DNA from 3 places in the Holtiella tumoricola genome. Region 2 is predicted to be linked to each of the others. Evidence: a T-box and tRNA genes for the amino acid it is inferred to sense, from the RefSeq annotation. Region 2 holds a T-box; the other regions hold tRNA genes.
What was found. A T-box is a leader RNA that pairs with one kind of tRNA and senses whether it is charged. The one in region 2 lies ahead of thrS (threonine--tRNA ligase), so its partner is inferred to be a tRNA-Thr.
Positions count from the first base shown of each region.

Region 1: it has a tRNA-Thr gene. The T-box ahead of thrS (threonine--tRNA ligase) is inferred to sense a tRNA for this amino acid. The anticodon was not compared.
Region 3: it has a tRNA-Thr gene. The T-box ahead of thrS (threonine--tRNA ligase) is inferred to sense a tRNA for this amino acid. The anticodon was not compared.

Region 1 is NZ_JAQIFT010000016.1:185,204-196,470, forward strand. It holds gene PBV87_RS04445 (cation diffusion facilitator family transporter) at 1-274, shown strand, start outside; gene PBV87_RS04450 (protease inhibitor I42 family protein) at 275-709, opposite strand; gene PBV87_RS04455 (AbgT family transporter) at 883-2,421, opposite strand; gene PBV87_RS04460 (CBS domain-containing protein) at 2,854-3,486, opposite strand; tRNA gene PBV87_RS04465 (tRNA-Thr) at 3,648-3,720, shown strand; cyclic di-GMP riboswitch class I at 4,313-4,403, opposite strand; gene PBV87_RS04470 (Cof-type HAD-IIB family hydrolase) at 4,483-5,262, opposite strand; gene PBV87_RS04475 (MgtC/SapB family protein) at 5,287-5,979, opposite strand; gene PBV87_RS04480 (LrgB family protein) at 6,053-6,733, opposite strand; gene PBV87_RS04485 (CidA/LrgA family protein) at 6,734-7,102, opposite strand; gene pyk (pyruvate kinase) at 7,229-8,974, opposite strand; tRNA gene PBV87_RS04495 (tRNA-Leu) at 9,375-9,459, opposite strand; gene PBV87_RS04500 (DedA family protein) at 9,533-10,033, opposite strand; gene PBV87_RS04505 (DegV family protein) at 10,275-11,135, shown strand; gene PBV87_RS04510 (bacteriohemerythrin) at 11,161-11,267, opposite strand, start outside.
Region 2 is NZ_JAQIFT010000074.1:4,518-15,784, forward strand. It holds gene PBV87_RS22000 (immunoglobulin-like domain-containing protein) at 1-2,550, opposite strand, end outside; gene rplT (50S ribosomal protein L20) at 2,819-3,175, opposite strand; gene rpmI (50S ribosomal protein L35) at 3,201-3,398, opposite strand; gene infC (translation initiation factor IF-3) at 3,444-3,935, opposite strand; gene thrS (threonine--tRNA ligase) at 4,204-6,177, opposite strand; gene thrS (threonine--tRNA ligase) at 6,292-8,238, opposite strand; T-box leader at 8,331-8,533, opposite strand; gene ytxC (sporulation protein YtxC) at 8,600-9,445, opposite strand; gene nagE (N-acetylglucosamine-specific PTS transporter subunit IIBC) at 10,481-11,267, opposite strand, start outside.
Region 3 is NZ_JAQIFT010000069.1:5,148-16,414, forward strand. It holds gene PBV87_RS20840 (hypothetical protein) at 1-997, opposite strand, end outside; gene PBV87_RS20845 (lactate utilization protein) at 1,171-1,806, shown strand; tRNA gene PBV87_RS20850 (tRNA-Thr) at 1,906-1,978, shown strand; gene PBV87_RS20855 (restriction endonuclease subunit S domain-containing protein) at 2,787-4,247, opposite strand; gene PBV87_RS20860 (HsdM family class I SAM-dependent methyltransferase) at 4,252-6,378, opposite strand; gene PBV87_RS20865 (hypothetical protein) at 7,040-8,494, opposite strand; gene PBV87_RS20870 (hypothetical protein) at 8,544-8,879, opposite strand; gene PBV87_RS20875 (S-layer homology domain-containing protein) at 8,947-10,326, opposite strand; gene PBV87_RS20880 (helix-turn-helix domain-containing protein) at 10,420-10,611, opposite strand; gene PBV87_RS20885 (helix-turn-helix domain-containing protein) at 10,766-11,065, shown strand.

The sequences.
Region 1 (11,267 bases), on a different contig from region 2:
AGACGATGAACTTACAAATACACTTCATTCATTAGTCATTAATTGTATTCACGAGATTGATCCTCTACTATCTATTCATGATTTTAGAGCTGTCCAAGGTGTGACACATACTAATCTTATCTTTGATATAGCAGTTCCTCATAACTTTGTTTCATCTGATAAAGAACTTGCTTATTTAGTCAATCAAGCTGTTAAAAACTATGATGAGAGCTTCCACTGTGTAATTACCGTTGATCGAAGCTATCTCTCTACTACAATAAACACCACAAAGTAATTACTTTGTGGTGTTTTGTTTTTTATCTGGATAAGAGCCACAAGCACAAGGTAAGACTTCTACCTCAAAAAGGATACGTTTCCTTATGCGAGACATACGTTTTTTATCAACATAGTCTGCCATAATCTTATATCTACCTGCACGAGTAGCTTGAATAAGCCATACATGTTTATTATGATCATTAACTACCTCTTCGGTTATCTTCATACCTTGAGGTATATTCAATTGCCATTTAAATCTTCCATCTACCTGCTCGTCTAGTTCAATTTTCATATTCTGTCCTACTGTCGCCTGATTATATCCAGGTAGAAGTTGATATTTCACTTCTTCAATTTTATCTCCTGTATGCCTGAAGAGTCCAGTTTGCTCCTCTGATTGATTAAGAATAGAAAGTAGTGTCCATGCCACAATTGCTGTCTGTACTTGAGTATTCATTATCAGTAACCTCCTAGCTAGACATAAAACATATTACCACTAATATCCTATTCTTATTTTACATATTATGTGCCTTTTCCCTAAAATATTTTAATCATCCCAAATTAAGGACACTTATAAAAATAGAGGCGCTACACCCTCATGTGTTAGCGCCTCTATTTTTATATCTTTTATTAGAATCCTAATGGAATACCAAAAGTGAAGAATCCAATTAGTAATGTTGACCATACAATTAAGAATGCAATTGAGTATGGTAACATAAGTGCAATCATATCTCCAATTGTGTATTCTGGTTTGTATTTTTTCATGAATACGAGTACAACACCTGCATAAGACATAAGTGGTGTAATAATGTTTGTAGATGAGTCAGCTACACGGAATGCCGCTGCTACAACATCTGGTGTCATTCCTGAATGTACTTGGAATAACATTGGTACGAAGATTGGACCAAGAAGCATCCATTTTGATGTTAAACCACCTACAAAGAGGTTGATAAGTGCTGTTACAAGGATAAATCCAATAATAAGTAAAACTGGTGAGTTATCAAGTCCCATTGATTGAAGACCTTTTGCTCCAAGGAATGTAATATATGTTCCCAGATTAGAGTTACTTAAAAGCGCTAAGAAGTTATATGAGAAGAATGTTAAAACAAGTACATAACCCATGTTACCCATTTGTTTTGCCATTGCTTTGATAATATCTTGAGCTGACTTAAACATACCTACTTTGATACCAAAGAATACACCTGGTACAAAGAACATAAATGTAATCATTAAAATAATGTTATCTAAAAATGGTGTTACTTTTGCACCTTCTTCATTAATGTATGTAGCTAAAGGACCAAACCCTAACATTGCTACAATAGCACCTGCTACTAATAAACCAAGACCTGCCCATTTTAAACCTTTATTTTCTTCTGGTTTAACAGTGAAGTCACTTAAATCAATATCTTCTGGAACAACATAATCTTGTTTTTCAAGTTTAGGTTTAATAAATTTGATAGTTACAAATGCCCCTACAATTGAAAGAACAAATGTTGAAGCTACTACAAAGAAGTAATGCATTGTTGGTGCATTTAATGCTTGCCCTGCTGCATTTACAAATGGCACCCCTTGGCTCTCTGCAAAGAGCTGAGCATTTTTACCAATGATAACGTCAATTGATGTTGCTGGAATAAGGTTAGCACTAAATCCAGCTGAAACTCCAGCAAATGCTGCTGCCATACCGATAAGTGGGTTTTTCTTAAGACCTGCATATAAAAGACCTGCAAGTGGAATAAGGATAATGTAACCTGCATCTGAAGCAATACTACTCATAATCCCTAAAAATACTAATACAAATGGTAAATATTTATCTGATACTTTAAGTCCTACTTTTTTAATAAGTGCTGTAAGAAGACCTGATTCTTCTGCAATCCCTACACCAAGCATAATGATAAGGATTGTACCAAGTACCCCTCCACCATAACCTAACCAGTTTTTAAGTAGAGCATTGTCAAAGATCCATCTAATATTTTCTGATGTAAACATGTTCTTAATCTCATTTACAACAGTACCCCCATCAGCTCCCATAGTTTCGAATGTTTTACCACCTAATACAAGTGTTAAAAGCATTACTACTACATAAAGCCCAATAAAGATAATAACTGGATCAGGAATTTTCTTACCTATCTTTTCTATGAAAGATGTACGTGTTTTCTTTTCTGCCTTCATCTCTAATCCCTCCTGTTTACTAAGCTGTCTATTTTTCGTTTGTCGTTAACCTTATGTTAACTTATTTATGTAACCATAATAGCATCTGTTTTGCAAGTTGTAAACCCCTTTTGTGCATTTTCTTATTTAAAGCATATTTTACACACATCTATTTTAGATCATTTTTTTCTCTCTTTTAATCTTTCATTTTTCTCATTCTTTATTCACTTTATCCCACTAAAGTCCTTTATAATTCAAGCTTTCATAGAGTTTATCTTTAATATAATTATGTATTTTCTTCTATAAACATAAAAAAAGAAGTAGCCTATTAAGGATACTTCTTTTTGGTAAAGATTTGTTTTTTCATCTTATGTCTATTAATTTTGCAAGTCATCATAACTCAAATTGCAATTTATCATTCCTATTTCTGAATTTTAAAAATTTAACTTCCTTTTATTCATTACATTCGTCTACTCTTCTTACGGTAAACCCACCTTCATTAAGTGCTTGAATAAGTGCCTTAACATTTTTAACATCTACACGTAGTATAATCTCTCTTAAATTCATCACTTCAATATCAATTTCTGCAATACTTATAATATTAACCCCTTGCTTTGTAATGATTTCAGTAAGAGTTGCTAGTCTTCCCTTTACATCTCTTGTAGTGACTTCAATTCTTGTATGCCCTACACCTAATATTTTATTAAAGGTCTTGAAAATAGCTTTATGGGTAACAATTCCTATAAACTCACCTTTCTCATTTTCAACAGGAACAAATTGTAGATTATGTTCTGCAAGTACTTGTCCTGGTACTTCAACTAAATCTCTCTCTTTTACTGCAGCAATTTTTGTTTTCATAAGTTCTACTATAGGGCGCTTTAAAAAGATTTCTTTCTCTTCACTACCATTAAAGTATTCTTCAAATATATATTTTTTAGAGATAACACCTACAAATTTTTTACCTGTTACTACTGGCAAAGATAAAAGGTGGTTTGTATCAATAAGTGCAATTGTGTCAGCAATAGTTGTTTGTACATCTACAACAGTAAGCTTTTCCACAGGAATCATGATATTTTTAACTAGCATAATTATTCCTCCTTAATTATGTAATATTTTAATTATATCACATTATATAATTATTTTCAGCGAACTTTATATATAGTACATTATATTCTTTACATTAAATATAATTATTATAAAATTTGACTACTACATCTTAAACTGTTATAATATCTTTATCTTCATTTGCTGGAGTAGCTCAGTAGGTAGAGCACATCACTCGTAATGATGAGGTCGTGAGTTCGATCCTCATCTCCAGCTTTACAAAAAGGGACACATCATCTTCGATGTGTCCCTTTTCTTTTTACCTATATCCAATCTAAACGTAAACAGGGTTGATACACTACGTCATTAGTGCCCAACCCTGTTCTCTCATTTATTCTATTTACTTTCTACCCGTTTTTGATATTTATATCTATATAAGATATTATAGATATTCTATATTTATTAAAGAGTCTTTCTAATATTTTTCGTTTAAATGTGTATATTTGCTTATTTTTAAAAAAGCTTTTTGATATTTGCTATATTATCTTTTCCGTTAATCTTATTTATATATTTCGTCTACATATTTCTATATTTTATTTTGGGAGAGGATATTTCATATATTTTGATATTTACTGAATTAGGATTTTAAACATAAATTGGGAGAGGGACGTTTAAATCCTAATCTTTAGTTCGTACATCTATATTTTTGCATACTTTTAAAATATGTTGGGGGTAATAAGGACTCTTTAAAATAGAATTTGAGTAAATTTGTACGATCCTCCTTCTTTGCAAATTTACATAACCGATTAGGTTAAAACGGGCTTTGTTCGCACAAAAAAAACACCTGTTATAACTAACTGTTATCTGCTTCGGTAACTGGCTACCATCTCTACTAAATGTAGAATTAAGGCCCTGTAGTTTTGCGTCATTACCTTTCGGTAATTTTGCCTTTATCGGTCATGTGGTGCTTAACATCTTATATATCGACTTATTTTTAAAACACTTTATAGCTTTTTAGAAAAAAAATTAAATTTTTTTCTAATTTTTTTCTAAAAGATGTCGAATACAGTCTTCTACTGAATCAACAGTATATTTTACATAGGATTTTAGATCTTCTTCTGCATGATTAAATGTAAAAGACGATGGATAACTTTCAAACATACTTAGATCATTCCATGAATCACCAATTACATAAATATGTTCTTCACTGCTTTCAAGTTTATCCATAAGTTTAGCAATGCCTGAAGCTTTCGAACACCCCTTAGGCACTATATCAATAAAAGTTTGATTACGATAAGCTATAATATCATTTCTATATCTATTATTTAACTGATTCTTAATCTTTTCTACTTCATCCACTGTCGCACCAAGGGCAATTAATGAAATAAGCTTAATCTCACCACTTTTTTCATTCATTTCTTCTTTTGATACTTTTTGTACTTCTAATGCCATCTGGTCAATAAAATCCGGATAACGATCCATATACGTACTGTATCCATCTACATAAGCCATATAAAAGCCATCTTTCTGGTCATAAGCATCATAAATCTCTTTAGCTACACTTTGTTTTATATTTTTTTCATAATAAGATCCTAAATGACTATCTAAAATGAATGCTCCATTACATAGTACAAGACCATCTATCTCTAAGTCATATTGTTCAAATACCTGTTTGGTATTAGCAAAGTCTCTTCCTGTACATAAAATAAAAGAATGTCCCGCTTCCTTTAAAAGCTTTATAGCATCAAGTGTCGTTGTAGCAATTTCTCCATTAATTAATAATGTTCCATCTATATCTGAAGCCAAAGTTCTCTTCATTCTATTCCTCCATATTTTTATCATCTAAAGTTCCTCTATATGCCTTACACCTTCGGCACTACTTAACAAACTCAAAAATTTTGCATGTTCTATTTTGGCAGGTGCTTTAATCGTTAATAATGTAATAACTTGAGTATCAGTTTTAATCTTAGGTTTGATAATATCTATTTCAGCCACTTGTAAGTGATTTGCCTTAGCAAAATCAAAAAAATCGCTTACACTGCTCATATTCGTAAATTCCACATATACGTTAATAACCTTAGATTTTGCAGCTACCTTATGGGTAACACTGTGCAAGGCTGTCATTGCTATGAAAATATAGATATAGGCAATAATAGCTCCACTATAAAATCCTATTCCTATAGCAAGCCCTACACATGCTGATGCCCATAAGGCTGCTGCTGTTGTAAGTCCCTTCACTTGATTTCTTCCTGTTACAATAATTGTACCTGCTCCTAGGAATCCTATACCACTTATTACTTGTGCACCCATTCTAACAGGATCCCCACTAAGACCCCATTTTTCAAATACATATTGATTAGTAATCATTGTTAAGGCTGCACCCATACATACAAGCATATAGGTTCTAAAACCAGCCGGCCTTTTCTTTTTAACTCTTTCTAGTCCTAATAGTCCACCAAAAAGTAGAGCCATTCCTAGTCTTACACTAATCGATAAAATATTAATTTCGGATAAAGCATGTTGTAATGTTTCCATATCCATTTCCTCAATAATATCATTTTGTCTAATATCTCCTAGTATAAGCCTTTTTCAATTTTTAATGCCCTTCTTATAAAAATAAGGAAAATAGAACTGTAAAAATACCTGTCATTCCTATCGCAAGTCCTGACATAGCACCTTCAAGCTCTCCGATTTGAATAGCCTTACTTGTTCCCATGGCATGACTTGATGCCCCTATAGCCAAACCAGCAGCCACTGAATGCTTTTCTAACTTAAGGACCTTGATCATACTAGGCGCTACCACTGCCCCTAATATACCTGTTATAACAACTGCCCCTATTGTAATCCCCGCTATACCTCCTTGCTTACTTGCAACTTCTATAGCAATAGGTGTTGTAACGGACTTAGGAATAAGTGATGCAGTGATCGTATCACTTAAGCCAAAAAGCTTACATAACAAAATAACACTTGTAATAGAAGTTAATGCGCCTACAGCTGTAGAAATAAGAATGGGCAAAATATTAGTCTTTAATGTTTCTAAATGCTCATACATTGGAATAGCTAATGCTACGGTTGCAGGTCCTAAGAATAAATTAATCAAGTCTCCTCCTTTATTAAATGCTTCTAGAGGTATATGACAAGTTTGTATCACTATGATTACAATTCCTATAGCAATAAGTAGTGGGTTGAGTACAGCTACTCCTGTTGTTTTATGTACTTTAAGACCAATCTGATAAGCTACTAAACATAATACAATCCCCATAAAAGGTGATGCTATCATTGCTTCCATCTATCTATTCCTCATTCTTTCTTGTAGTTTAGTAATACCTTTAGCTGTAAAAGCTGTTACTGTAAACGTTATAAACGTAGTCAAAATACAGATTGCTAATATGGGTAGTAAGTCTCCTTTTACTGTTTCAATACTCTCTATAATTGATACACCTGCCGGTATAAAGAAAAATGCCATATTACCTAATAAGAATTTACCTAACGTTTGAATCTGCCTAAGCTTTATCCATTTTAGAAATAGTAAAATAAACAGGGCTAACATCCCAATTATATTACCTGGTATGGCAATTGGTAATAATGACGCAATACCTTCCCCTCCTAAATAAATTCCAAAAATCACTGCTAGCTGAATAAACATATGTGCATCCATAAAAATCTCCTTCACTACAGTTAATTATATTGCAGTTCTATTATCTGCCTTCAGTCTTATAATTTCAAGTGTAATTAAGAGCAAAGTAAAAAAAGGAACTCAAAAAGAGTTCCTTTTTAAAACTTATTAAGACATGTAAGATACTACACCACGTGCACTATCCATACAAATTGTTGTTCCATTTTTTAAGATTGTAGTTGCATTTGTTGCACCTACGATTACAGGAATATCTAAAGCCATTCCAACGATTGCTGCATGTGAATTAACACCTGATTGCTCAGTAATAATACCAGCAGCTTTTTTAATAAGTGGGAAAAGTTCATTTGAAGTTTGTGGAACAACTAAGATGTCACCATCGTTAAAGTTGTTTTTTACATCTTCAATACTGTTACAAATACATACATTACCACTTACACTCTTTTCGTTAAGACCAGTTCCAGATACTAAAATCTTTCCCACTACATCAACTTTCATGATGTTTGTAGTACCAGATACTCCAAGAGGCATACCTCCTGTAAGTACTACTAAATCACCTTTTGATACAATACCTGTTTGTTCTGCAGCTTCGATAGCTGTTTCGAATAAATCAGTTGTGTTATCTTTTTCATCCATGAGTACTGGAATAACGCCCCATGTCATAGCAAGTTGGTAGTAAGTTTCTTTAGATGTTGTACATCCAATAATTGGACATGTTGGACGGTATTTAGAAATCATACGAGCTGTACGTCCTGATTTTGTAACAGTAACGATTGCTTTTGCTCCTAAATCATGTGCAGCTGCACATGTTGAATGAGAGATCGCATGAGTTACATTTTGTACTTCATCATCTTTTCTATTTTTGAAACGATTTACATAATCGATATCTCTTTCTGTTTGAAGTGCAATACGAACCATGATTTTTAAGGCTTCTACTGGGTAAAGACCTGCTGCTGTTTCACCTGAAAGCATGATTGCACTTGTACCATCATAAATTGCATTTGCAACGTCATTAGTTTCTGCACGTGTTGGTCTAGGATTTTTCATCATAGAGTCAAGCATTTGTGTTGCAGTAATAACTTGTTTACCTGCTGTGTAAACTTTTTTGATGATCATTTTTTGAAGAGCTGGTACTTCTTCAAGAGGAATTTCTACACCCATGTCACCACGAGCAACCATTACACCGTCAACTACACGAATGATTTCATCAATGTTGTTAACACCTTCACGGTTTTCGATTTTAGCAATGATTTTAATATCGTTCGCATTACATTCTTTAAGAATTTTACGGATTTCTAAAATATCATCTGCTGTTCTTGTGAAAGAAGCTGCAATGTAATCAAAGCCTGTTTTAGCACCGAACATAATATCTTCTCTATCTTTTTTACTAATGAATGGCATTGAAAGGCTAGCTTCTGGTAAGTTAACCCCTTTATTATTTGAAAGTGCACCATCATTAATAACTTTACAGATAATGTCTGTATTATCTTTAATATCGATAACATTTAATTCAATAAGACCATCATCTAAAAGAATAGCTGAACCTACGTGAACATCGTTTGGTAAGTTTTTGTATGTTACGCTTACGATCTCTTGTGTTCCTTCAAGATCTCTTGTTGTAAGTGTGAATGTATCGCCTTTTTTAAGCATAATTTTTGAGTCTTTAAATTTACAAACACGGATTTCTGGACCTTTTGTATCTAACATTGTTGCGATAGGAAGTCCTAGTTGTTCTCTAAGTCTTACAACTGTGTCGAATTTTTGTTTGTGACCTTCATAATCCCCATGTGAAAAGTTAAAACGTGTGATGTCCATACCTGCAAGCATTAACTCACGTAATACTTTTTCGTCATCAGTTGAAGGACCAAGTGTACATATGATTTTTGTTTTTCTCATGTTTTTCACTCCATTACTCTAGCTGTCTAATCTATTTTGTTTCTCTTACATCATACTGTATATAGGCCCCTATATTCAAGTATGAATGTCGGGATTTATTAATTTTGTAGATATTTATATAGTATGCCTAATTATTTTACATTTATTTAGTGTTTCTGATAGCTATTTTTTGACATTTTTCTATTTTATTTTTCCACTCTCTTTGTATATATGTTTACACATTATCGCCACAATATTCTAAACACTTTGTTTTTATGCACTTATTGCACAAGAATTTTTCAATAAATTCTAACTCCTAAAAAATAATTATGAGCCTTTCTTAATCTATTACCTAAACGTAAATTTCTTCAAAAAGCATATATAAAAAGCAATACACTATTAGTGTATTGCTTTTTATATATGCAGGTAACAGGACTTGAACCTGCATGAAGAAACCCCTCAATAGAACCTGAATCTATCGCGTCTGCCATTTCCGCCACACCTGCTTATTCAAATATTCACACTATTATTCTATCACTTTTATCTTAAATAAACAATATTATAGCTTAAATTATTATATCATCGCACAACAATACCCATTATATATCCTGCTAATATAAAGCCACAATTCCAAATTGCAATACCACCTATAGAGTAAATTGTAAAACTCCATACTTTCATTTTCCCTGTTCCTGCAACTAATGAAATAAGTGTTCTTGCTACAGGAATCAGACGACTAATAAATACACCTTTATTTCCATACTTATCTAAGTACCCAAAACTCTTATCAATAGCTGGTCTAGATTTTTTAAACTTAGTGTACACCTTATCTACAACAGGGTTTCCTATATAATATCCTAATGCATACAAACTATAACTTCCTAGCATACCTGCAAGGACAGATATAACTAAGGCATAAATAAAATTAATATTGCTTGTTGCTACTAAGAATCCTGCAGCAGGCATAATAATTCCTGCTGGTAGCCCAGGCAAATTTAAATATTCTAAGTATACAATAATGAATAAGAAAATAATTCCATAATCTTGCATATATTGTACAACTGTCTCCATATTTTCCATATACTTTCCTCTTTATAATATATTTTCCTTATTTCTTCATTACTATTATAATCATTTTTATTATAATTATAATACCCTAAGTATACTGTAGTAAAAAACCATTAAGAAATAATAAAGATTGCTTTCATTTTCAAGTGACAGTTGTTATACTTATCATATTGATTTTTTATAACATGTCAGACTTATGTGTTTTTTACACACTTTAATAGATGATTCATTTTATATAAAAGGAGTTAAAATTATGTCAATCAAAATTGTAACAGATAGTACAAGTTATCTACCTGAATCTCTTTGCAAACTTTACGATATATCTATCGTTTCCCTCAATGTTATTATGGACGGTGTAAGTCAGCGTGAAATAGACCTTTCAAATGACACATTTTATACTAAAATGGCTGAATCTCGCGAGATTCCTACATCTTCTCAACCTATTCCAGAAGAAATGATGGAAACATTTGAATCCCTCATTAAACAAGGCCATAGCATTCTTGGCATTTTCATCTCTTCAGAGATGAGTGGTACTTATGCAAATAGCCACCTTATGAGAGACCTACTACTTGAGAAATATCCAGATGCTGACATTCACTTTTTTGATTCCCTTACTAACTGTATGCAAATGGGATTTATTGCTGTAGAAGCAGCAAAAGCTGCCCAAGCTGGTGCTTCTATGGAAGAAGTATTAGAGCGCTGTGCATATGTACGCCAGCATAGCCGTTTTGTGTTTACTCCTGAAGTGTTAACTTACCTTCAAAAGGGTGGACGTATTGGTGGTGCCGCTGCACTTCTTGGAAACTTCCTTCAAATCAAGCCTATTTTAACGGTTAATCCTGATGGAAAAACAGACGTTTACACTAAAGTACGTACCAAGAAAAAAGCTGTTGCCAAATTAATCGAAATTCTCCTAGAAGAGATTGGAGATAAAGCAAACTTAGAAGATGTTATTGTACATCATATTAATTGTGAAGAAGAAGGGAAAGCTCTAGCCCATGCACTTTCTACACAATTAGATAAATCTGTTTCTATCCAATCTATTGGTCCTGTTATAGGCCTTCATGTTGGACCTGGTAGCATTGGTATTGCTTATCATTACAAAACCCATTAATCCCACAAAAGGTGGTATTGCATCCTTATGCAATACCACCTTTATCAATCTCATCACTATGTACTTGTGTGTACCATTCCCCCAACACCTTATCTGTTTTCAAAATATGTTCTGTAATCCATTCAGTAATAA
Region 2 (11,267 bases):
AACAGGTGCTGTATTTGGTAATTTAGTTACCACTATACGACGCTCTACTGATGTGAGTGCACCATCTTTATCTTCTACAGTATAGATTAAAGTATACGTTCCTTCTTTACTTGTATCTACTTGACCTGTTACTTGAATTGCTCCTGTTAAGTTACCATCTTCTTTATCATATGCACTAATACCATGCATAACATTAAAGTCTTCACCTACATTAATCTCTACATCTACTACACCACTAATAACAGGTGCTGTATTGGGTAATTTTGTAACGACTACTTGACGCTCTACTTCTGCTACTAAGCCTTTTGAATCTACAACTTTATAAGTTAATACATAAGTACCTTCTTTGTTTGTATCTACATTTCCTGCTACTTGGATTGCTGTTGTTAAGTCACCATCTTCCTCATCATGCGCGCTTACACCAGCCATCACATCAAAATCTTGTCCTAGGTTAATTTCAATATTATCTGCACCTGTAATAACTGGAGCTATATTTTCTTTTACAATGACATTACGTGCAACTGTTGTAATAACCCCCTGGCTATCTGACACTGTATAAGTTAATGTATAGTGACCTACAGTTGTTGTATCCACTATACCTTCTACTGTAATTGTTTCTGTTAAATCTCCATCTTCTTTATCTGTTGCTACTACATTTGCCATAGGATCAAATGTATCCCCTACTGTTAAAGCAACATCTTCTACACCTGTAAATACTGGAGCTTGATTAACATTTGCATCTTTTCCTGCTGGTATCATACCATTAAATGTAATATTTCTTACACCACTAAAGCATAAACCGATCATTCCTTGAAGATTAGTTGTTGCACCTGGTGCTAAGTTTTGCCATCCTGAAGATTGAATAGTTATTCTTGTGAATTCACCATTATCTTGTTTTGTTACTGTTCCACCCCAAGTAGATTTGAATTCAGCTGACTTTGGTAAATCAAAAGCAATTTCCCATCCACCTTTAATTTCTTCATCTGTATGGTTTGTAATAATAAATTCATATGTATAGTTTGGATGATCATAGTTACCTTTTAGCTCTACTTCAACACCAATTTCTGATGTTCCTTTTAAACTCTCATCTGTTTTGTTAGCTGGCCCCATTGCTTCAAGACCATCACTTAATCTCTTAGTAAGTGTATTTCCATAGGTGTACTTACCTTCATTAATATCTGTTGAACCTGGTACATAGTTTGGATTTAAACCATAGTCACCATCCATAACCCAGATTAATGCACCACCTAAGTTTTTCTCTTCAATATATTTTAAGCGTTCATCTATTGACCTTTCATTTTCATAGCTTAAGAATACACGTTCATCTGGTTGCCATAAATGTGGAACTTTCCCAACATTATCCCAATATACTTGTAAATTTGGATCTTCTTCCATTAAGTTAAGTACATGCCATAATGGGTTTGCACCTGCTGGTATCTGATAGCCTGTTGTATCATAATCTCCCCAGATATTGTACTTACCTGTTGCTGGTGTTTTACTGCTACCATGTAAACCTGTACCATCTCCGCCTTGTACATTCTCCCAACCTCTTGTGTAGTAAGGAATCCCCATAAGAATTTTTTCCGGAGGTAGTACACCACGATAGTAATTGTATGACCAATCCATACCTAATACTGGCATAATCATTCCTTTTGTTTCTGTATCTGCTGGATCTGGATAAATATTAGCTTGGTTTTCAACATATTGATTCCATCCACCATGATAGTCATAAGACATAATGCTTAAGAAATCTAAGTAGTTAGCATATTCATTAGACTCAACACCACCTAACACCCATGAAGATGCTGACACAGCAGCTGTTAGCATATAGTATTTGCCATCTTCTCTACCAGCTTTATCAAGTCCTTCTCTTAATTTCTTCATCATCACATTGTAACGTTTATTAATTGTTTGACGACGTGGCTCAGATACATCAAAATCATCTGGATTCCCTGATTGGCTTGTTGATGATGGGAATTCAAAGTCAATATCAATACCATCAAATCCATATGTTCTAATAAAGTCAACACATGATTGTACAAATGTATCAATACCTTGGTCTGTATCCATCATTGTGTAGAATCCACGTGAACCAGCCCATCCACCTACTGACATTAATAATGTTACATCTGGAAACTGCTTTTTCATTTGTTGAAGAATATTAAAATGTCCTTGATAAGGTAAGTTTGGATCAAGTGTTACAGGTTTTCCATTATAACTTAAATCCATGCCTTCAAATGTTTCCTCTATCGCTGCTTCACGATCAGAGAAAGTAATTTGATTTGTTTTTTCATCTACAAATGCAAAAGAATACTGAATATGTGTTAGTTCTTCCCATTGTAAATCTGTTACATTAAAATAATTATGCTCTGCTGACTTATATGCCCATTCTGGAAAATAACCTACAATTTTTCTTTCTAAATCTTCCGGTCTACTTGCTATTCTATCTTGTTCAACTGCCAATACTGTCCCAAAAGTTGGGATAGCACCATATACCATAGTCATACCAAGAACAACTGCCATAAGTTTTCTTATCTTACCTAATTTCATATTAAGCTCCTTCTTATATATTTAAATATTTTTATATTTATCTCCATTTATTACTTATATTGGTCATCTACATTATTTCGCAACTTATGTCCCTAGGTCAACATCCTACTTGTCCCTTATTTGTCCTCTTAATGTCCTTACTTTACTTAAAACTTTCTACTATCCCTTACGTTCTATAAAAAATAGATTTTATATACCAAAAAAGGCCTAGGCATAATTGCCTAGACCTCTTTTTATATTAACTTGAAATATTTTAAATTAGCTTAAATTATTTTAAGTTAGCTTTAGCTGTTTCAACTAATGTTGTGAAAGCTGCTGCATCATTGATAGCCATATCAGCTAACATTTTTCTGTTGATTGTGATGTTAGCGTTTTTAAGACCATTCATGAAACGGCTGTATGATAAACCGTTCATTCTGCTTGCTGCGTTAATACGAGCAATCCATAATGTTCTGAATTCGCGTTTTCTTTGTTTTCTACCAGCATATGAGTAGCTTAATGATTTCATTACAGCTTGTTTAGCTGTTCTGAATTGTTTAGATTTCGCGCCTCTATAGCCTTTAGCTAATTTTAATACTCTGTTACGTCTTTTTTTAGTAGCCATGCCACCTTTTACTCTCGCCATGTTCCTAACCTCCTACTGCTTTTTCTTATAAATGTGGTAATAAACGTTTCATTTGTTTTTCGTTTGTTGAATCAACAAGTCCAGCATGTCTTAAGTTACGTTTTCTCTTAGGAGATTTTTTTGTTAAGATGTGACTTGTGTATGCTTTTGATCTTTTAAGTTTTCCTGATCCTGTTACTTTGAAGCGTTTTGCTGCTGCTCTATTTGTTTTTAATTTAGCCATGAGTAGGATCCTCCTTTTAATAATTTAATTTTTATCTTAAGGTAACTATTTTGGTGCTACCACGATAGCCATGTTTCTACCTTCTAATTTAGGTCTGTTTTCAGCTACGCCATACTCTTCGAGAAGTGACATTGCTTGATCTAATATCTCAACACCTTTTTGTGTATGCATCATCTCACGTCCACGGAACATAACTGATACTTTAACTTTGTCCCCTGCTTTTAAGAATTTTTGAGCATTACGGACTTTAGTTTCGAAGTCATGTTTATCAATACTTGCTGAAAATCTAACTTCTTTAACACTAACTGTTTTTTGATTTTTACGAGCTTCTTTTTCTTTCTTAGCTGCATCAAATTTGTATTTACCGTAATCCATCACCTTACATACTGGTGGTTTTGCTTGTGGAGCAATTTTGACAAGATCAAGATTTTTTTCACTGGCCATTTGTTGAGCGTCTCTAATTGATACAATACCAATTTGCTCTCCATCTGCACCAATAAGTCTTACTTCTTTGTCACGAATTTGTTCGTTAATCATTAATTCGTTAATAATGGGCACCTCCTAAATTTGTTTGCCTGTATGAATTTAAACATCTCTTTTTGCGTTGATGTGAACGCACTAAAATAAAGAAGTGGATAGATGCATTCAACCTACCCACTTCTTTTCTATATCATACTAAATCTGTCGATTTAAAATTCAATTAGTATGACCTTACGAACTTAAGTCGTTGTAAGGTGAGAAGAGATAGCTTCTACTTGCATCTGATAACATATGAAATCTTACCATAGACAATTAGGTTTGTCAACTAGTTGTTCTCGTTTTGATCCTTCATTTCTAGATGGTAATTATATCTAGTTTTAATTTCGTTTGAAACACGGCTTACAAATGTGTCTAGTGCTACAGCACCTTCATCACCATTTTGTCTGCTTCTTACAGATACAGTTCTATTCGCTTCTTCATCCATACCTACAACTAAGATGTATGGTACACGTTCCATACGTGCTTCACGGATTTTGTAACCGATTTTTTCTGTTCTGTAATCTGCTTCAACTTTTATGCCGTTATCTTTAAGTGCTTTAGTAACTTCTGCTGCATAATCAGCATATTTATCTGAAATAGGAAGTACTTTAACTGCTGTTGGTGCAAGCCATGCTGGGAACGCCCCTGCATATTTTTCAATAAGCATAGCAAGTGTTCTTTCATAACATCCAATTGATGAACGATGGATAATGTATGGACGTTTCTTCTCTCCATTTGAATCTACATAAGTCATACCAAAACGTTCTGCTAATGCAAAGTCAATTTGGATTGTGATAATTGTATCTTCTTTACCATGTACATTTTTAAATTGAATATCAAGTTTTGGACCATAGAATGCAGCTTCACCCTCTGCTTCTGTATAGTCAATATCAAGATGATCTAAGATATTTTTCATGATAACTTGAGTTTCTTCCCAAGCTGCTGGGTTATCAATATATTTCTCTGTATTTGATGGATCCCATTTAGAGAATCTGTAAGAAATATCTTTATCAATACCAAGTGTATTCATAATGTATTTGATAAGGTCAAGACATCCTTTAAATTCATCTTCAAGTTGCTCTGGTGTACATACAATATGTCCATCTGCAAGTGTAAATTGTCTTACACGAATAAGTCCATGCATTTCTCCTGAAGATTCATTTCTTGCAAGGGTAGCTGTTTCAGCATAACGGATAGGAAGATCACGATAGCTGTGTTGCTCTGAGTTATAGATACAGAATTGGAATGGGCATGTCATTGGACGAAGTGCAATAATTTCATTATCTGTTTCTTCTTCTCCCATTACAAACATACCATCTTTGTAGTGATCCCAGTGACCTGAAATTTTGTAAAGGTCATTTTTAGCCATACTTGGTGTTTTTGTAAGTACATAGCCACGTCTTTCTTCCTCATCTTCTACCCATCTTTGAAGTGTTTGGATAACACGTGCACCTTTTGGCATCATAAGTGGAAGCCCTTGTCCTACTGCTTCATCTGTTGTGAAGAGTTTAAGTTCACGACCAAGTTTATTATGATCACGTTTTTTAGCTTCTTCAAGTTTTTCTAAATGCTCATTAAGCTCAGCTTTTTTAGGGAATGCTGTTGCATAGATACGAGCAAGCATTTTGTTTTTCTCATTACCTTTCCAGTACGCACCTGCAGCATAAAGAATTTTAAAAGCATCTACTGGTTTTGTACTCATAAGGTGAGGACCTGCACAAAGGTCTACAAATTCGCCTTGTTTATAGAAAGAAATAATTTCACCTTCTGGAAGGTCACGAATAAGTTCTACTTTATATGGTTCACCTGCTTCTTCCATCATTTTAATAGCTTCTTCACGAGGAAGTTCAAATCTTTCAATAGGAAGTTTTGCTTTTACAATTTTTTTCATTTCAGCTTCAATGGCTTTAAATTCTTCCTCTGTAAATGCTGTTTCACGATCAAAATCATAGTAGAAACCATCTTCTATAGCTGGTCCAATAGCAAGTTTTACATCTGGATAGAGATTCTTAACTGCTTGAGCTAAAATATGAGCTGCTGTATGGCGGAATGCCCATTTCCCTTCTTTATCATTGAATGTAAGAATTTCAATACTCGCATCTTCTGTAACTGGTGTTCTAAGGTCTACCATTTCACCGTTTAATTTACCTGCACAAGCAGCACGTGCTAAACCTTCACTAAGGTCTTTAGCAATATCTAAAATAGTGATACCTGCTTCATACTGCTTCTTAGTACCATCTTTTAAAGTAATATTAATCATTTTTCACCTCTATATATTGTATAGTTTCTTTATATTAAGAAGAGCTAAAGTTTATATTACAAATAAACTTCAGCCCTTACTTAGATACTGTTTTAGTCTTCTAAACTTTTAAGTTTATTCTTCTGTAGTTTCTTCTGTTTTATTGCCTGAAACTAAGTAGTTATACTTAGTTTTAATTTCTTCTGTAATTTTGCCAATGAAATCTTGAAGTGGCATCTTGCCTTCTTCACCATTTTCACGACTTCTAACAGCTACCTTACCTTCTGCTTCTTCTTCAGCACCTACAACTAAGATGTATGGTACACGTTCCATACGTGCTTCACGAATCTTGTAACCAATCTTCTCTGCACGTTCATCAATTTCAACTTTTACACCTGCATCTAATAAGCTTGCTTGAACTTTTTCAGCATACTCATGGTATTTTTCTGAGATAGGAAGTACTTTTACTTGTACTGGAGCAAGCCATGTTGGGAATGCACCTGCAAAGTGTTCTGTAATAACCCCAATGAAACGTTCAATACTTCCTAAGATAACACGGTGAATCATAACTGGTCTGTGTTTTTCACCATCTGCTCCAACATATTCAAGTTCGAAGCGTTCTGGAAGTTGGAAGTCTAATTGGATTGTACCACATTGCCATGTTCTACCTAAGCAGTCTTCAAGTTTGAAGTCAATCTTTGGACCATAGAATGCGCCATCACCTTCGTTGATTTTGTAATCATAGCCTAAATCTGTTAAAGCTTCTTTTAAAGCTTCTGTTGCTGTTTCCCAAGCTTCATCACTACCCATACTATCTTCTGGTCTTGTAGAAACTTCTACTTTATATTTGAAACCAAATGCTTTATAGACTTCATCAATAAGTGTTACAACACCTTTGATCTCACTCTTAATTTGTTCTGGAAGCATAAAGATATGTGCATCATCTTGAGTAAAGTTACGTACACGCATAAGACCATGTAACGCACCTGAAAGCTCATGTCTGTGTACAAGTCCTAATTCACCCATACGAAGTGGAAGGTCACGATAAGAACGCATCTTTGTCTTATACACTAACATACCGCCTGGACAGTTCATAGGCTTGATCGCATAATCCATTTCATCAATGACTGTTGTGTACATGTTTTCACGGTAGTGATCCCAGTGTCCACTTGTAAGCCATAAATCTTTATTTAAAATAATTGGAGTAGAGATTTCTTGATAACCCGCTTTTTTGTGAATTTCTCTCCAATAATTAATAAGTGTGTTTCTAAGTTCCATTCCTTTTGGTAAGAAGAATGGGAAACCAGGACCTTCATCAAGGATTGTGAATAATTCAAGTTCACGCCCTAATTTACGATGATCACGTTTTTTAGCTTCTTCGATTTTAGCTAAGTGATCTGCTAACTCTGATTTTTTTGCAAATGCTGTTGCATAAATACGAGAAAGCATTTTATTCTTTTCACTACCTCTCCAGTATGCACCTGCAACAGAAAGAAGTTTAATAGCTTCTACTGGTTTTGTAGTCATAAGGTGAGGGCCTGCACAAAGGTCTACAAATTCACCTTGTTTATAGAAGGAAATCACTTCACCTTCTGGAAGATCTTGAATTAACTCTACCTTATAAGGTTCACCTGCTTCTTCCATCATTTTAATAGCTTCTTCACGAGGAAGCTCAAATCTTTCAATAGCAAGTTTTTCTTTTACGATTTTTTTCATTTCAGCTTCAATGGCTACAAAATCTTCTTCTGTGAAAGGTCTTGCGCTATCAAAGTCATAATAGAAACCATCTTCTATAGCTGGTCCAATTGCAAGTTTTGTATCTGGATAAAGTCTTTTAACTGCTTGAGCTAAAATATGAGCACCTGTATGACGGAATGCCCATCTACCATCTGCATCTTTGAAAGTTACAATTTCTAACTCACAATCTTGATCTAAAGTATCTCTAAGATCTACTCTTTCACCATTTACTAGACCACAACAAGCCATTCTTGCTAAGCCTTCGCTTAAGTCTTTTGCTACATCTAGTACACTAATACCTGCTTCGTATTGTTTTACAACACCATCTTTTAAAGTAATGTTAATCATAACATTCCCTCCCTTTTCAATATAGTGTGTACTATTTCTAGAATTTGGGCATCAAAAAACTCTCGTCCTTTTCTAGCCACAAAAACTAGAAAAGGGACGAGAGTACATTTCCCGCGGTTCCACCCTTATTGTTTCTTTTAGAAACCTCTTGTTTCGACTATAACGTAGTCAACGGATTGGTTCTCAATCACTCAGAGCTGGTCTTCACCTATATTGCTTTAAAAATGCTCCCACCAACGCATCTTCTCTCTGAAAAAGTTCTATAAGCTACTTGTCTCTTCAACGTTTTTAAATATTCTATACTCATTCTATTCAAATTCCCCATCACTGTCAACACCATTCTTAACATAGTAGTTTTTTACAGCTGTTTTTGACAAAACTCACAGCCTTTACAACATATAAGTTGATCTCTAAAAAGAGTCTTGAGTGTTTCTAAAAATGGTTTATTTAATTTTTCATAGAAATCATGTAATACAATCTCTTTTGGAGATAAAGTGATAAGCATATGCAACACGCGATCTTCTATAGTAAGTGCTTCATCTTCCAAGTCTTCACAATACAATTTGGTCCAATAATCCGTTTGATCTTTTTCTTCTTCATCAAACAATAAAATAGTACCATCCTGTCTAGGCACTAAATGAACAAGCTCTATTTGCTCTTCCTGTAATCCCTTCATTTGTAGCAAAAAATTTATAAATTGTATATAGTCTTTTTGCATCTCATAGTCATATATGGTCTGTTCTATTACATCTTCAAGGATTACTTTATATTTTTCACTTCTAAAAGTAATCCAGCCATCTATGTTAATTTCCTTATATTTCTCTAATTCTTTATATATAGGAGTATAAATTACATAATAAGAAATATAAGATACACCATCTTCCTTAGCTATATAGTTATTATGGATAAATAATTTTTCTATTTCTCTTTTCTCCATTTTATCTAAGTCTTTACGAGCCCTTAAATAAGTTTTTGCAAATCCCTTTAAAAGTTCCTCTTGAATAAAATCTCCTATTAAAGTTACCATATTATTCAAGCTTTGCTCTTTATCTTTTTTATTCGGAGTAAATTTAAAACTATCTATATGCGCAAAGTGATCTTCTTCCCATTTCTCTCCTTGAAACTTTTGCTCTATTAAAGCACTCTCTAGTTTCGTCTTAAAAGGTTCTCCATACTTTTGTGTCCAGACTTTATATTGAATCATTGTATGCCTCCTCTGACTCCTCTAATTCAATATATGAGTGACCACTTGTTCACTTTCCCCAATATTAAATGTTCTTTTTGAATATTTTTAATGTGAGGATAAAATAAATATTTGGTTAAGTGTGAGGGCATGTAGGCAAGCTTATTATATTCCAACTTTTAGTCCTCAACTTTTAAGACAGGCTAAGTTCATTTCATCAAACTAACGGTCAAAACTCAGAAAACAAGTTCACTTTTCTTCAAACATTCCCCTAAAACCAGTTTGATTCCATTCACTAAGCCTCTCTAAAAACTCTGCGGAGGAAGTTTCCATACAACAACTTACCTTACAGCCCATCACATAATAGCCCCTTCCGATAGAAAAATAGCTAAACTACATGATGTATTTTCTAAACATCTTTCATGTGAAAGTGCTTAATCATTTAGAAGTTTAAATCAAAAGCACTATCAATTCTACAAAGCGTGTCTTACTTAACCCAGTAGCAAAAGGTATTGATACCTGCAAGATTTTGCCTTCCGAAGAAGAAACATTTACTCCTATCTCTTCACCACGGGGTGTCACTGGAAGTGAAAACTTACCTTCGTGAGTAGAAAAGGGCGGTAATACGTGGGTAACCTCACTGAAGCTTTTTCGAGGATGGACTTAGAATATAAGCTACATACAGTTTAGTAATCTCTTCGCTGGCGCAGTCCACAAAGTGAGGGAGGCATATTCGTAGACTTGATTCAGTGAGCTGGATAGGTGCGTTCTCCGGAATCTGCCTACGTAGCTTTCAGATAAGAAATGTACGAAATAAAAAAATAATGGTTTTAGGTGTGCTGTTTGAGCGTAGCGAGTTCACACCGTTATTATTTTGAATGAGTTACATTTCTCTGAAAGCGGAGTGTAGCAGGTGGAGGAGAATCCACCTAGCTAACTCACGCAAGTAGACTAAATATAAGCACACCCTCACTCTATAAAATATTTATTCTATAATTCAACGTATAAGAAGGGCTACTACGCATTTTGCGTAGTAGCCCTTCTATATAGTCTTTTTTATTTACAAAGTTTTGCTAGTTCATCAGCAACAAATTGTACTTGTGTTCCAATAATAATTTGGATACTTGTTTTGCTTGGTCTCATAACACCACGAGCACCTGATGATTTAATTTTCTTTTCATCAATTAATGTGTAATCTTTGATTTCAAGTCTTAAACGTGTGATACAGTTATCAATAGATGCAACGTTACCTTTTCCACCAAGACCTTCTAAGATTGTTTTAGCTACTGCTGTGTAGTCATTATTTGCAAGAGTTACTTGCATTTCATCTCCATCAATGTCATCATCTTCTCTACCTGGTGTTTTAAGATTGAATGTTGTGATTACAAATCTAAATACTGCATAGTAAACTACACCAAAACCTAAGCCAATTGGAACTAACCATAATGGGTTAAGTGCCATTGGTGCTTTTAAACTAAGTATTAAGTCAACAAGACCTGCACTAAAGTTGAAACCAGCTCTTACTGGTAATAAAGCTACAACAAATGCTGAAATACCTGTTAAGATAGCATGGATTAAGTATAATACTGGAGCTAAGAACATGAATGCAAACTCAAGTGGTTCTGTAACCCCTGTAAAGAATGAACAAACTGCTGCAGCACTTAATAAACCAAATGCTACTTTTTTCTTGTTATCTTTAGCTGTATGATACATAGCCAAAGCTGCTGCTGGTAAACCAAACATCATAACTGGGAAGAACCCTGCCATGTACATACCTGTTTGACCAAGTGTACCTGTACCTGCCCAGAAGTTACCTAAGTCATTGATTCCTGCAACGTCAAAC
Region 3 (11,267 bases), on a different contig from region 2:
TACCATCCATGATGATATTTGTGTTTGTGTTAATGATAGCCATTTTAGGCATCATTGCTTCCATTAATTCTGTTTGTGTCATTTCTAACACTTTTTCTGGTGCTTTGATTTCTTTTACTTCTGCTTTTGCAGTATCAGCATCCATACTCATATTCATAGTCATATTAAGCATAGGAATTGCAAAATTCATTACTAATTTTTGATTCACTACATCTTTGCCAAAAGTATAATCCATTTTAAATGTACCTTTTACCATAGCTTCTGCCATTGGTATAAGTTGATCAAGTTGTACTTTGACTTCATCCATTTGACCTTTTAATTCTGCAATTTTGTCAGCTGGAATGTTTAATTGGTATTTTGTATTTAAGCTTTCAATATTCTCTGTTGTTGTTAAAATAATTTGTTTTACAAGAGCTAATACTTCTTTTTCATTTAATTCGATTGTATATGTATTATCTTTTTTAGTTACTGCTACATCAAATCCTAAATCTGCAGCAACATTTTTCATCATTTCATAGTATTTTGCTGGATCTTCTAACATACTTTGTTTTACAAAAGCCATCATCATAGCTGTTTGTTCATTACTATCTGTAAATGTGATAAAATCTGTATCAGCATTTGTTAAGATTTCTGGTACAGTCATACCATCTACTGCAAAGCATTGTGCTAAGTAGTTTTTACTGATATAAGTTTTATCATCTTTCATAATGATTTTTGCATCATTCACTTTAATTACTTGACCTGTAGCTGTAGCATTCATATTCATAGTAAGTTCACTACTCATATCTGCTGTATTAGCATGTCCATCCATATCCATTGTCATTTTCATAGTTTCATCAGCTACTGTCATATCCATTGCCATTTTAGCTTTAATTGTACTTGCTTCCCATTTGCTAGACTCTTGGCATTTGTTCCAAAATTCTACTTGAGTTGTACTACAACCTGTGAAAACAAGTGCAAGCACAAGTAAAAGAACGGGTAATAATCTCTTCTTCATAATAATCCTCCCTAAAAGTTTTTTCATAGACAATTATACTCCTTTGTTTAAATTTTACAAGTATTGTAACTATATTTTAATATTAAGATTTGTTAAGGTTTAATATTATTCACTCTTGAACTTTACATTATGTTATAATAAGAGTACATTAAATTCTATTGTGAGGTGTTTTCATGTCTATTCAAAAAGAGTTCTTTGCTAAACAAGCTGATGTTATTATGAAACAACTTCAAAAACGTCATATGAATGGTTATTACTGTGAAACAAAAGAAGATGCGCTTAAATTAGCCCTTTCTATGATACCAGAAGGCTCTAGTATTTCTTGGGGTGGCTCTGAAAGTATTAAAGAAATCGGTCTCTTAGATGCACTTTATGAAAAAGGTACATATACACTCTATGATAGAGCCCGTGCTCTTCCTAGTGAGATAGACGACATGCTTCGTCGTAGCTATTTTGCTGACTTCTATTTAATGAGTAGCAATGCAATTACATTAGGTGGAGAACTGATCAATATTGATGGTAACGGTAACCGTGTTTCTGCTATGATTTATGGTCCTAAAAAAGTTGTTATGATTGTTGGGATGAATAAAGTGACTACTAATGTTGAAGAAGGTATTGCACGTATTAAAGCAACTGCTTGTCCACAAAATGGCATTCGTCTTAATCGTAATACGCCTTGTGGTACTGTCGGCGTTTGCGGCAATTGCTTAAATCCTGATTGCATGTGTATGCACACTGTTATTACACGCAATAGTCGGGAAGCTGATCGTATTCACATTATCTTAGTTGGTGAAAGCTTAGGGTATTAAATCCTTAAGCTTTCCCAATTAACTTTATTCTTAATTTTGATTTACCAATATTGACAAATGTACAGTAATATGATATTCTAATTGAGCATTCAGTCATGCGCTGTTATAGCACAGTCGGTAGTGCACTACATTGGTAGTGTAGAGGTCGCGGGTTCGATTCCCGCTAGCAGCTGTATAAAAAAGTGAGTAACTTCAAAAGCATTTGGAGCTACTCACTTTTTTATTTAACTTGTTTTGTGTTGCCATTTGCCATCTTTGTTGCCTCTTGTGTTGCCCCCTTCCAACATCATATAATTTACTCAATACTTCGTAACCTCTCCAAGAAGGCAACATACAATCCCATCTTATTAGCATGGATTTATTTAATTTTTATAGTATATTACATTTTTTCTATTTTATATTGCACTTTTATTTCACACACTAAAAAAAAGACACTAGTACTAGAATACTAATGCCTTAATAACATTTTAAGTTTACCTTCCTGTTTATTTTACTTATTTGAGTATTACCTGCTGGACGGACACGTAAAAAAACCGTATTTATATGCTAATATTTCATATTAAAACTATCCGCATTTTAATCTAAGTATTATCAAACTAATTTGCTATCTCTCTCTTAGCATGCACAGATTTTAGACTCCTTAGCTTTATACTTTTTACAAATTTTATATGAATCTATATTATCTTAAATTTCATATGCTTTATTACAATGTTATACTTAAGTTCACATTTAAATATCATCTACTTTCTTCCCTGTAAAACTCCAAAAGCTATTTTTGAGCATAAAATAATGACTACATTAGTAGCAAGTGAAAATTATTTCCTCACTTTTAACATGTAGTCATTCTCTATAAAACTATATTAGATATATGATTTTTCAAACTATTATTTCAATTTTACCACTTATAATAACAAGACACTTTTAACATCCTATTATTATAATATATAGTCATTTAAACTTTTATTACATTTTTTCTTATTTTAGCAAGTATAACTTTGTTTATCCTTCAATTTACCTTGCTTTAAATCATTTATAACTAACTGTAATACTGCAAAACACTTTATCCTAAAGTTATTTAAATCAAATACTCCTGAGCTCTTTATTTTATCTTCATCAAATTCATCTACTTTTAGCTCTTTCGGGTTATAATATAATTTTGCTATATCATTTTTAAAAGTATCATCTACCTTAGGAATTAAAATCATATCCCAATATCCTATGGCAAAACTTCCTCCATTTCCCCCTACCGCCATTTTCTCTAATATTTTATTCTCACGTAAAAAATTTAAGTATAAAGCTAAAAAAATAGATTTAGAAAGTGGTGTCTCTTGATTTATTGGGTAAATAATGGTTCCATGGAAGTTAGTAGTAAATTTCATGCTCTCATCACAAATTGCAAATGTTTTACCTACTACTCCTTCAGAAGAAAATAAAATATTACTTTTCTCTAGGAACCATACTTCATTTCGTGCACCTAAATATGTTTCTTCTAGAATATATCCTGCGTTACTAATATCACTAGGATATACCAATACATTGAAATTAGGTTTATATTCCTTGGTCTGAATAGACCTCCCTAAATCACGCTTAGCTAAATTAGGTCCTCTCTTTAGCTTAAATCCATACTCTTCAAGACTTTCATATCCCTTATCATAATTTAGTACATTATGATACCAATTGAATACAGTGTCCGAATAGATACCCGCATCAACCCTATTCTCTTCTACTAACTTACTAAATGTAGGTTGAACATAACTATATTTTCTTTTTATTATTTCATCTTCTAACATTGCATTACTAGAACGTAGTTTTTCATATGAGTAATGTTCTGCATATGCTATATTTTTAGTAACACTTTCAAAAAAATCATACACCCATTCCTGATTTTGTACATATGGCAATTTACATTTCAAAAAAAGTTCTCCTGAGTGCCTTATCGTTGAACCTTTAGGTGTTAATGCATCTAATTGTTTTAAAAAATAAGAATCCTTTAATAGAGCTAAACAGTAATATTTATATTTTTTCTCCTTAAAATTCAATTTCACTAATCCTGAAGAAAAAACAATGTCTTTCTTTGAATTTTGAATAAATAAACATGTATCCCCAATATTGGCATCTTTACATAATAAAACATCATGATTATAAACCATATTATTAAATTCATACTTAGGATTTAAGCAAATCAACTTTTCTCTGTCAAATCCATAGTTAAATTTATTTATACAGCTATTTCTCAAAAAACTAACATTGGATTTTTCTACATAAGTTATGCTACCTGGTTCTTCACCTTTTATATATGGTACATTATCATCTAAAAAATCTTTCAGTTCTTTTTGGTGTTTATTTGGTATATTAATTTCTTTGTAGTTATTAGGTGATAAACTATTTCTGTTAATAATATCACTAATCTTTACTTCTTCTGGGATAATAACATCTTCCATTTTCTCACTCCAAAAATATTTTTTTCAACTCAGCTTCTTGGAATAAACACCATTCTCTGAACTGACTTATTGTTTCAGTAAAATCTTCATTTACTCTAGATTCACCATGCTCATCTATTATTGTTTCAAAACTTTCTTCATCTAATAAGTAATCACTTTCAAATACTACATTTCTATTTGATGTTTTTTTAATGTATCCTACATTCTTTATTTCTTTAACAAATACTGCATAATCAGATTCAATTAACTCCTCTAACCTATCTGGCGTTGGCTTATATCCTACTATGATTGTTGTATTCACACCTGTTTCTGCAAAAACATTTGATGGTAAGTCAAATAAAGCAACTAATCTCACCTTCTTATATAACCATTCTCTTACAAATCCCCAAGTATTATTGGATGCTATCGCATTGCTTAAAACAATAGCAAATCGACCATTATTTTCTAGTATCCTTACTGTATTTTCCAAAAATACAACACCTAAATCTAATCCTTGCTTTGGATTTTCCTGCACATATAAATCATATAATTCATATAGCTTTGCAACTTCTAAGTCCTGTGCTTTACTTAAATCTAAGCTTCTTCCCTTTCCAAATGGGGGATTAGTTAAAATAACATCATACTTCATTAATTCAGTTTCATCATACCATACATCCCACTTACCACCTGCATGCTTAGTTGTATCTAATTTTACGCCTTTACCTTCAGTAGATAATTTATGATTAATAGACCCTTTATCAGGAAAATATTTTATTGCTGCGTTTCCATCTCCATTAAGTAGCATATTTAACTGTGCTAAAACTGTCATGTTATAGTCATTATCAAATCCATATAAATTTCTATCATCTAATTTTGCACCTGAATTAACATAGCTCATAGATAAAAAATCTCCACTTCCACAGCAAGGGTCACATACTGTTTCATTTCTTCGAGGATTAACTATATTAACTATAAATTCTATAATTGGTAATGGTGTTAAAAATTGCGCATTTTCATCCTTTTTAAATTTAGTTGCAAAGTTATAAAATACTAATTGATATAAATCACTTTTTCTTGATTTATAGAATGAATATACTTGAAATTGTTTTACAATCTCAGCAACAACCCTAACATGTCTAATATTAGTCCATGTAATTCTGTTTTCAGCTAAAATATTTCTATAGTATCGTTTAGCTTCCTTATATAATTCTTTCATCCTTTCAATAAAAACTTGGACACCTGGCTCACTTAAATTAGATACTAAATTTTCATCTTCATTAATATAAAATCTTAAGAAACTTCCATGTTGGTCTGATTGCTTCTCATCAAATATTTTCAAAGCAATTAGTTGAATTAATAAAGAGTACCCCTCTTCATTAAACAAACTAACCGATTCCAAAGTTCTCAGTATGTGACTTAATGCCATTTTCATACTTTCATCATTTATGGTATATACCATATCTAAGTCTTCTATTTTTAACTTCTCTCTTGTCCCAACTTCTCCCTTATTAATTGCTCTCATTAAATCATGGTAACTAGGTATTAAATAATAAGGGTCTGTAATTTCTAGCTGATATTTTTCTAGTATCCTTTGACTTCTAAGGAAATTTTTTGCATTATCAAACCTGGTAATTACATTAGCTATTTTTTTAAATAGAAATAGCCTACCTGTATCATAATATACTCCCATCACAAAATTGCCTTCTGGCTCATTAATAGAAGCTCTTATTTGAGAACTAAATACTTGTTCTATTTTCTTATCATTTCTTTTAAATTCTATAACACAAATAGCTAATTCTCTTACTTTATTTAGCGAATCTACATCCTTTTTGTTCTCTCTATACTTCTTATAGTAATCTACCCACTCTACTGAGCTAAAGATAACAGCATCTATCTTAATTGGGTCTGAGTTGATATTTCCTTTAGGAAAGTATATTTCCGTTCCTATGTGGTCTCTTGGGTATAACCCTGATAAAATAACAGAATAAATAAATTGCCACTTATAATATTCTTCATTCGGCTTATTATTTACATCTTTAATAGATATATTTTCTACATATTTTCCATCTACTGTAACTAATGATTTTGCTATTTCCTCCTTACTCCCGTATTCGGTGTCAAATTTAATTTTTGCTTGTGAGAAATTCAACATAGTACCCCTTCCTTCTACACTTTATCCCCTATTATACTATTGTATACCACCAGAATTCAACCTCCCTAGTTGTTTATACTTTTTAATATCTTTTTTACGTCGCCCTTTTGACACCCTAAAGACGACTCCTAATTGAAAAAAACGACATTAATGACCACTAATTGAAACTTCCTTCATAATTCAACACATAACAAAAATCCCTACAATTCTTGAAAACCAAGTAATTGTAAGGCTTTATTTAATGCATCTGATAGGATTCGAATCTACGACACACGGTTTAGGAACCCTACTAGTTTATCATGTACTATTTATTTTGCTTTTTATCAATTCTTGTAACCTAATATTTTCTTCTTATCTATTTAAAATTTTTGCTTATGTCTTTTCATTTTTTAGTTCACCCCTGCCCATACTTAACTCTTTAGTTATAGTATGTCGTTAATCTTCTAAGTAATATGCTCTTCTTAGAGTTCTATTTACTGTAAAATCAAAAAAATTATGTATTTTTTCAAATCAACTTTCATTAAATAATATTCGTGACACATATTATTTAATGTTTCATCTATCACCTATAAAACTACCTACCTGTACAATAAGCACTGAAAAATGCACCCCTTGCTTAACAAGAGATGCATTATATGTATATATATACTTTCAATCCTGACTATTTATATTTTTTCTGAAGTGCTTCTAATTGTTTGTTTGATAAAATTCCACCATCTTTATGATACTCTAGAAGATTCCATCCTAACTTACCATTTTGAGAAACTTGTTTAACGACTGCATAGCCTATTCCTTTTACTTCTCCATATTGCTTTTGTTCACTAGTCCAATTGCTATAAGGTTTCGTCCAATCATCCTTCCAACTCTCTAAACGTGTTAAATCAACTTCATATAAGTCAAATGTTATACAATAAGTCGTGTTATTTAATTGATACATATTCTTGATATTTGTTCCATATCTTGATGGATTCATTCCTTCTATAATAGGAAAGTAATACTTATCTTTTGCTTTATAATAATGAAAAAAATCCTTTCCCTGTGTTCTAGTAATATCTGGTTTTACCCCAAATAGACTATATACATATTTATCTACAGTACTCATAGGAAATCCATCATAATACCATTCATTAATCATTGTACTCGTTACCTTCTCTCCATTTGTTAAATCTACAAATCCATGCCATTGATTGATTTGTCCTACTTTAATTAACTCATGGTCATTATACTTTGCAATATTAAAGTCTGTAAGTGCATAAGGAAAGTTTGATAAAAATCTTCCTATTTGTTCTTTTTCTTCTTTAGATTTAGTAGAGTAAACATCTTTAATAGAAGCATTCGCCTTATTTGCCTTATTATCTAGTTCCTTATAGAACTTCATGAGTTGCTCATTGCCATTTGAAGTATCAATACTAAATGCAGGTGAACCTGCTTCACCATAACAAATGAGTGTTCCTGCTGTGTACTTCTTCATTAGATTATTATAAGTATTTTCAGTGATTGTTTTAGTTTTACCACCTTGTATCTGAGTGAATGATTTGCGTTCCTTTAAAGAATCATCAACTGTTGATTCCCATAAACCTTTTACTTCTTCAATCTTTACTAATTTTCCATTTTTTACTGTATAAATTGCTATATCGTCTATACTTACATTATCATAAGGAGACTTTCCATGACCATGAGATAATTGTGTTCTATGTACCAAGTAATCTTTGCCTTCTATTTTAGTCATATAGATGTCTCGACTATCTCTACGATGTCTTATATTATTATATTCTGATGAGATAGGATAAGCCTTGCCTGACTTATACCCCCATATGGATTCTACATATCCACCTATACTGTTTTCATCATTTTGTGAACGTATCATATAGAGTTCTGGAATGCCATCCCCTTCAAAATCTTGAAGATTTGCATAGACTAAACCATTCCCTCTTACCTCTCCTAAATCTTTATAGATACCATGCATCTTAATAACATTTGTTAAAACATTATAATACCCCTTAGCTAGAGCTGTATCTACTGTAGTTGCATATAAAAGATTACTTATTCCACTTAATCCTATAAGCAATGCTCCTACACCTATAGATTTAACCACATTTAATAATTTGTTACTCACTTAAACCACCTCTTGATATAATGCTAAACCTTTTTCTTTCACTTCATTATCAGCCATTACCTGCTGTCATCACATGACTTCCAAATGCCACCAAAAAGGTTAGTGCCAATCCTAAAAAACAAAGTGCACTATGTACTCCAAATAGACGTAATATTTCCCATACAAGATAACCATATAGCCCTGATACTGTTACCATCATAATTGTTCCTATAAGTGGTAAGCTCCATGCTATTAATATTCCAAGAAATGCTATGACCCCTGCCCATAAGGACTCATTAATCCCTCCTATAATACAACTTGCTACCACTGTCTCCCAAAACATTACTGCACCAAATCGCTTACTCACTTCATATGCGTGTAATCCATCTCTAATTTGACTCCACATCATGAATCCTCCTTTAATTCTTTACATCTATCATGATTGACTATTATGAGCTGAATAGCCTATTTATCTACTTAATCTTTTTAACTTTCAACTTAATAAGTCCATCTTCATACTCACTAAAATCTATTAAAGTACTTTTCGTTTCTTTTCCATCTATAAGCATCACAAAATGCTCACTTTCTAAGGTAACCTCTAATTGAGAGTTACTCTCCTTTAGGTAAGGAATATAAGTATCTATGCTTGAATACCCCGTTTCCTGCCCTGTTACTAAATCTTTTACATAAAAATAAATTCCTTCTTTGTATTGTCCATCTAATTCAAAAGCAATACCTATGTTATTAGGGTTTGTTGCAAATATATTTATTTCAGGTATGTACTCTGTTTCACTTGCTCCGTAAAGTATGGGTTTATTTGTGTCTTCACTTATTCCTTGTGTCACTTTAATTTCAACATAACGATCTTTCTTTAATTCCAACTCCTCAATCGAGTTAAAATAGACCCCTTCTACATTCGCATCATAATTTCGTAAATAGAGTCTGAATACATCGCCTTCTTTATATTTAGGTACATTAAACTTTAAGATATTGGAATACCATTCTGTTGCATTATCCTTACTAGTAGTTAGCGTCCCAAATGAATTCCCCTTACTATCAGTAAGTTCAAATGTTGCACTTACCATATCAATATTTTTCATTATCGCTCCATTGACTTGCACATGGAAAGTTGAATCATATTGCTGAACATTTTGTAGTTGTTCTACCTTTAACCTTTCAGAAGGTTTAATAAGTCTGCTTACAATTGCACTTACCTCTGCTCTTGTAATCTTATTATTAGGTTTAATGGTATTATCTTGGTAACCACTAATTACCCCTGCATTAAGCATTTTATACATTTCACTACTATACTTACTACTCATGTTCATATCTTTAATATTATTTACTGAATTGATAGGTTCTAGCATAGTATCTGGAACTGCACCATCTAAAATGTAAATAAGTTCTGCTCTTGTAGCAGGTCTATTCATACTCTCACTCGTAAAATCACCTTGTTTAATAAGACCATTTTCAATTGCATATTGTTCTACCCCTGAATACCACTTGTCACCACTATATTGATTAAGTACATCTTGTGAACCTGTATGATAAGTTGCATGAATACGTGATGCTATTGCTATACTTTGTGCTATGGTAATCGAACCATTAGGGTTAAACTTATCTTCGGATTCTCCTGCCATTAGCCCTAACTCATAAACGGATTGAACACTGCTAGAGAACCAATCCTTTGAAACTACATCACCAAATGTATTGTTTCTATATTCACTCACTGCAGTGAAGTGATGAGATATCATCTTATTTGTATCTGCATATGTAGGAGATGCCCCAACTAGAACTACTGAAACTGCTACTACCCCTGACATAAGTACTTGTCTTAACTTGTTTTTACACATAATTTTAATTCTCCTCTCATTTAAGTTTATCTTTATTTGATTTATAATAGTACCAAGAGTACCTACTTTTATTTTCTTATACAATTTAAACCCTTAAATACTTTCCTTTAGAATTTCTACAGCTGTTACACCTAATACTCGTGAAAAGAGTAAAACTTCTTCTGCTTTTAAAGCTCTCTCACCTTTTTCAATTTTGCAAATTTGTGCTTGGGTCATACCCACTTGCTTTGCTAATTCTGCTTGTGTTAATTGATTTAACACTCTTAATTCTTTAATATTATGCATAGTTTTGTGAACACCTCCATAACACTATATTATTCTATATATGAATTCATTTCAAGTTTTTTATTCTTTTTTAGAAATTTATTTGTTTTATACCCGCTCACTTTTTACAATAAACTCAATAGATTTATTCCAAAATAGAATATAGGTGATAAAAATGGATACTGCCAAAAGATTAAAACAACTCAGAACTGCAAAAGGATTAACTACCACTGAGCTTGCTAAAGCCTGCAACCTTTCTCAAGCTGTTATCAGTAAATTAGAAAATAATAATAGAATTGCTGATGTTCCAACGCTTTCTATTATTTGTGACGCTTTAGGTATTACTTTAAGTGAATTCTTTAATACTCCTAAAGATTTACCTCCACATCTTCAAGAACTCTTAGATATTTCTCAAAAGCTTTCTCCCGAACAAATCAAGCTACTTGGTGAGTTACTTCAATCATTTACAAAGTAAAAAGCTCCTCTCATATCTCTATTCGAGTATAAGAAAGGAGCTTTGTTTATATTATTCTAGTTAGTTCTTAAAGCTAACTTTTATATTTTGTTTATTTCCTTTAACTATAAAAATTTAGTGTTTAATTCTATTGAAGTTGTGTTATAATATGGGTATAAAGAAAGCACCAGTGCTGGTAACACTGATGCTCCCTGAATGTTTT